Linked DNA regions of Lentimonas sp. CC4. The main gene of each other region encodes a partner of the protein of the gene in region 2 in a complex. Links are inferred from orthologs where the notes say so. Each region holds a gene or a part of one and is shown on either strand. Other genes may lie near its edges.

Region 1 (2,992 bases), 100 kb from region 2 along the record:
TTAGGGGGAGGTGAGGGGATCGGTATGGGCTTGTTTGCTGTGGGGTTGGGCTCATCGCTACGGAGGCGGATTGGCTGCTCTTTGGGGAGTGGCGGTGGAGTCTCGTGGGCGGATGTAGGTGGATTCGTTGGTGGTGTCGGAATTGGTTCGACCGCAGGTGTCGCTGCAATGGGGGGGGGCGTTGGTTCGACTACTGGAGTTGCTACAATGGGTGCCGGAGTTGGCTCAGTTACTTTTGTCGCTGCGATGGGCGGTGGAGTTTCTTGCGGACTAGCAGTCCGTAGGGTTTCTGTGGGCTTAGAATCTGCCTTTTGTGTGATAGGAGGAAGGACGGGCGCGCTCTCTTGGGGAGTCGGGGCACTCTTTTGCTTGTCCGGTTGGCTCCTCGAGCTGGATAGTTTCAATTTTAACGGTTTGGGCTCGCCTGATTCTTCGGTCATATGCGGTGGACGTTAGAGGCTAGATTTTATTAGGTAAACTGAATTTATGTCGATTTTTCGAGTGCTTTATTCTTTAGGAGTTTCTTTACGGTCTGATGTCCGATTCAAATCGATTCGAGTTCGGCAGAGAGTGCTGCTGATGCCGCCGTGACCTCTAAAAAAAGCTGAGGCTCGACCCCTAATAAAAGGAGTCGAGCCTGCTTACTAACCCTAACTAACTTAATGAAAAAAACCAACCTATGCTGATTTCAGAACGCGTTTCACTAAAAAGGTTCCGAAATAAATCCAGTATTCTAAAAAATGAAACGTGTTCACCAATTCTAGACCTGACGTTCTTGGAACAGTTCCTCAAAATAGCGCACTTTTCGGCGCACTAAAATGTGGCTCTATTTGAGCACCTTCAACGTGAGGTCGCCGTCGTTTAAGCGAGCGGTTAGCTGGTCTTCTGCTTGGCCACTTTCGGCACTGCTGATAATCGCTCCGTCGGTGGTCTGAAGGATCGCGAACCCGCGCTTCAGTGTGGCGTTTAAGCTGCCGTTTTCTAGGCGCTTCTGTAGATGTAGTAGGTGCTCGCTCTTCGTATGCATGTCCACTTTCGAGGCTCGGCTCAGGCGGCGGTCGAGATTCTCGAGCGCTTGCCGTGCGAGACTTATTTTGATGCGAGGGTGGTGCTCTGCGAGACGCTGCGACTGTTGGGCGAGCATTGTGCGCTCACGCGTTAGGCGTGTTTGCAGCGATTGGCTGAGGCGGTTCTCCAGATCATCAAGCTGCATGCCGAGCATTTCGACCTGACGCGCAGGCGCGATGATGTGCATCTTCGCTTGAAGTGCGTCTAAGCTTTGGCGGCGCTCTGCAATGCCTGTCTCGATCCAGTAGCGTAGGTTGCTCTCGGCCTGTTCGAGGCGTTGCTCCGATTCGATCATGAGCGAAGAGATCAGTTCGGCGGCGGCGGAAGGGGTCTCGGCGCGTTTGTCCGCGACATAGTCTGTCAATACGATGTCGATCTCGTGGCCGACTGCGGAAATGACGGGAATCGGGCAAGCGACGACGGCGCGCGCGAGCACTTCTTCGTTAAATGCCCAAAGGTCTTCGATACTGCCACCGCCTCGGGTGATCACGACGAGGTCAAAGTCCTTACTTGCGCCGGCATATTCGAGCATCGTGGCGATTTCCTTTTCCGAGCCTTTGCCTTGCACACGTGCGGGGAAGATCACGACTTCGCCTTTATAGTTCCGGCGGTGAAGGATGCGCAGAAAGTCCCGCACTGCCGCGCCTGTGGGCGAAGTCACCACGGCAATGCGCATAGGTAGGGTAGGGAGCGGCTTCTTGAGGGATTTTTCAAATAGACCTTCGGCAGCGAGCTTCTTTTTGAGCCGCTCGAACTCCATTTGCAGTCGGCCTTGGCCGCTCTGGACGGTCATTTTTGCGATCAGTTGATAGCGACCATGTGGCGCATAGACTGAAAGGCTGCCAAATAGTAGCACTTCCATGCCGTCTTCGAGCTGGAATCCTTGTTGCGCGGCATCGCGGGCAAATAGCACACAGGGGAGCTGGCTGCCGGCGTCTTTGAGTGAGAAATAGACATGTCCCGAGCTTTGGCGCCGTAGGTTGGAGACTTCGCCTTGCACCCAGATCTGAGTGAAGCGACCTTCCAGCTGTGCCTTGATTTGACGCGTCAGCTCAGTGACTTTGAGCACCTGCTCAGAGGCGGGGGTGATGAGATTATCCAACATGGCTGGTCTGTGGTGTTCTAGAGCGATTGCGCAGCATGCGAGTGGCTAGGACGATGACAATTAGTAGTAGCACACCAGTTAAAGCGATGCCTGCATTGCCTTCGAACAGTGCGCCGCCAGTGACGATCAGCGCGATGGTGTAGAGGCTTTGAATCGGGAGCGATACGATGAGGTAGGGCTTCAGGCGCATGCCCATGACGCCCAGCGCAATATTCTGCAAGGGATAGGGAATGCCAGGGGTGATGCGTATGATGAGCCCCAAGCGTAGTGCACTCTTGTCGGATAGCTCTGGCAGTTTCCACTTCTTGAGTAGACGATTTTTCAAGAATCCGCGCAATGGGCCTGAGGCGAGTAGGTAGGTCCATGTCGTGCATACGCCCATCGTGGCAATGCCAATCAAGCAAGTCATGGGCATGCCGAAGCGAGGCCCCATGACGATGCCGAAGAGTAATAATAATGGGGTGAGTGGGGCACCCATACCCGGTAGTGTCGCGAGCGCGAGGATGAGTAGTAGCGGGTGCTCGGACAGATAAGTTTGCCCTGCGCGCCCGAGTTCGAGCCAATATTCGAGATCCGGATGCGCACTCCATGCATAGTAGAGCACGGATGCTCCAACGACTGCGGATATAAATAGCAGGAGTAGGATGCGGAAAAGACGCTTTGTTGGCTCTGGCTGGTTCGACATTCTCGCTAAGTTGGAAGCATTTTCTTTAAGTGGCAACCTTGCGTATCCCTTGCTTGCACAGTTCATCAAATCTCTTAGCGTGCTCAACCATTATGGAAGACGACGCACTTCAATCCCCTAACAATATGATCCCC
Region 2 (2,812 bases):
ATGAACGATGGTAAGACGACGACCAGCCTCGCGCTGTTTGCCGCCCTACGTAGCTTCACGCCCAAGGTCGGTTTCATCAAACCAGTGGGGCAGCGCTTCGTCGAAGTCGAAGGACATCAAATCGATGAAGATTCCGTGCTGCTCGATAAGATCTTCGACGTCAAGGTGCCGATCAAGGCGATGAGCCCGATTGCGATTCACTCGACCTTCACACGGGATTTCCTCGACGACCCTTGCAAGAATCATGCAACCATCGTCGATCAGATGTGCCGCGCCTTCGACCGTGCCGCCTTCGAGAAGGAGTATGTCATCATCGAAGGCACCGGCCACGCAGGCGTAGGCTCAGTGTTTAATTTGTCCAACGCAGACGTGGCAAAGCGCCTCAAAGCAAAAGTGATCATCGTCGCCCGTGGAGGCATTGGCCGCCCCGTCGACGAAATCGCGTTGAATAAAGCCCTATTTGCACAAGCAGGCGTCGAGGTGATCGGGGCGATCATTAATAAGGTCGAGCCCGACAAGATTAAAATGATCGAGAAATACAGTGGTATCGCGCTAAAACGTATGGGCATCCCACTGCTTGGCTGCATCCCAGTTGAAAAGAAACTCACGGTGCCGAAGCTCAACCAAGTCGTCGAAGAGGTAAAAGGCCGCTGGCTCAATGGCCGTGAACACGGCGCCAGCGAACGAGTCGAGCGTGTCTTGATCGGTGCGATGGCCGCGAAGGGGCTCGTCGACCTACTCGAGCGAGGTTCACTCATCATCACCCCTGGCGACCGCGAAGACATCATACTCGGAGCGATCGCCGCAGAAGGCATCGCAGGCGAAAAAGTCGTCTCAGGCATCATTCTCACGCGCAATGTGCTACCACACCCGAAGCTCATGGAGATGATCGCCAAAACCAGCATCCCCGTCATCATTTGCCAAGACGATAGCTATGCAGTGGCCTCGAAGATCAATAAAATGACCGTCAAGACACAGCCCAGCGACAGCGATAAAATCCCAATCATCAAGAATCTCATCACCGAAAACATCGACCTCGATGTCATCCGCCACGCCTTCGACTCGGATAACAGCATCGCTGAAAATATCTAATCGCGCTCATCAAAATTGCCCGCAGCACGGGCAAAACTTCTGGCGTCTGTGCTCGACGAGTGAACGCTGACCGATTAAACGTCTCGTTTCTCTCTTAAACATGCCAAAGCAAAACGACAGTCTCACCTTCGAAGGCGCCCTCGAACGTCTCGAACACATCTTAGAATCCATGGAAAGTGGCGACACGCCATTGGCTGACCTCGTCGCAAAATTCGAAGAAGGATCCAATCTCTTGAAAGTCTGCCAAGTGAAGCTCAAAGAAGCAGAACTAAAGATTGAAAAGCTCAATATTACCACTGGCGAAGTCGAACCCTTTGAGGGCGACAACACCGAGGCCTAGTGCGCATACTACCTGCAAAACGCACGCTAACCGATCGAATTTGTTAAAAGCATGGGCCTATTAGAGCGGATCAAATCCCCCGACGACGTTAAGCAACTATCTGAGGAGCAACTACCCGAACTCGCAGCCGAAATACGCGAGCGTATCATTAAAGCCACCTCGATAAACGGTGGCCACGTCGGCCCCAATCTCGGTGTCGTCGAGCTAAGCATCGGCCTACACCGCGTCTTTAACACACCAAAAGATCGCTTCGTCTTCGACGTCGCCCATCAAGGCTACGTCCACAAACTGCTGACTGGGCGCAATGGTAAAGACTTCGACAAAATCCGCCAATGCGGTGGACTCAGCGGATTCTTAAACCGCAGCGAAAGCGAGCACGACGCGTTCGGCGCAGGCCACGCAGGCACCGCCCTGTCCGCCGCACTCGGCATGGCTACCGCACGCGACAAGCGCGGCTCGGACGAGCACGTCGTCGCGCTCTGCGGAGACGCCGCCTTCACCTGCGGGATCACCATGGAAGCGCTCAACAACGTCGCCACCTCGACCAAGCGCCTCATCATCATTCTCAACGATAACAAATGGTCGATCGCCAAGAATGTCGGCGCCCTACCACGCTATTTCAACGAGCTCATCACCAACCCGGTCTATAATCGGCTCAATGACGACTTCGAATCCCTCCTGCAGAAGCTCCCCGGCGGTGAATCCATCATCCAATTCGGCTCGAAATGGAAAAAGGAGACCAAGGACTTCCTCGTCCCCTCCTCGCTATTTGAGAAATTCAACGTGCGCTACATCGGCCCCATCGACGGCCATGACCAAGCACAGGTCGAGCACTACCTAGAATTTGCCAAACAAGCCGAGCAGCCCGTGCTACTGCATATCCTCACCACCAAAGGCAAGGGTTACGACGTGGCACTCCAAAATCCCGAACGCTTTCACGGAGCTAGCCCCTTTGACATCAAAACCGGTAAAGGCGCACCCGCAACTGGCAACCCTGGCCCGAAATATCAGGACGTCATGGGCAACACCTTGGTCAAACTAGCCAAGCAGGACAAAAGCATCGTCGGCATCACCGCAGCCATGCCAGCCGGCACCGGACTCAATATTTTAGAAAAAGAGCTACCCGACCAATTTATTGACGTCGGCATCGCCGAAGAGCACGCCGTGCTCTCAGCCGCAGGCATGGCCACCTCAGGCTTCCACCCCGTCTGTGCGATTTACTCAACCTTCCTGCAACGCGCCTATGATCAACTGATCCACGACGTCGCCCTGCAACACCTGCCCGTCATGTTCTGCATGGATCGTGCTGGGCTCTCGCCTAACGACGGAGCCACGCACCACGGACTATTCGACCTCACTTACCTGCGCAACATTCCAGGC

What was found. Proteins that work in one complex are often made in the same cells at the same time.
Region 1: the proteins of xseB (region 2) and xseA are in contact, whole or in part, in a cryo-EM structure (PDB 8TXR), measured with the Escherichia coli proteins. The link is inferred for Lentimonas sp. CC4 from one-to-one orthologs.

Annotation. Positions count from the first base shown.
Region 1 is NZ_CACVBO010000001.1:3,936,003-3,938,994, reverse strand. It holds xseA (exodeoxyribonuclease VII large subunit), read right to left. Parts: upstream 2,174-2,992; coding sequence 827-2,173; downstream 1-826. Other genes in the region: GZZ87_RS16805 (LysM domain-containing protein), read left to right, coding at 2,951-2,992; GZZ87_RS16810 (VTT domain-containing protein), read right to left, coding at 2,163-2,858; GZZ87_RS16820 (hypothetical protein), read right to left, coding at 1-440. UniProt on the Escherichia coli protein: Bidirectionally degrades single-stranded DNA into large acid-insoluble oligonucleotides, which are then degraded further into small acid-soluble oligonucleotides.
Region 2 is NZ_CACVBO010000001.1:3,833,092-3,835,903, forward strand. It holds xseB (exodeoxyribonuclease VII small subunit), read left to right. Parts: upstream 1-1,192; coding sequence 1,193-1,432; downstream 1,433-2,812. Other genes in the region: GZZ87_RS16335 (AAA family ATPase), read left to right, coding at 1-1,092; dxs (1-deoxy-D-xylulose-5-phosphate synthase), read left to right, coding at 1,484-2,812. UniProt on the Escherichia coli protein: Bidirectionally degrades single-stranded DNA into large acid-insoluble oligonucleotides, which are then degraded further into small acid-soluble oligonucleotides.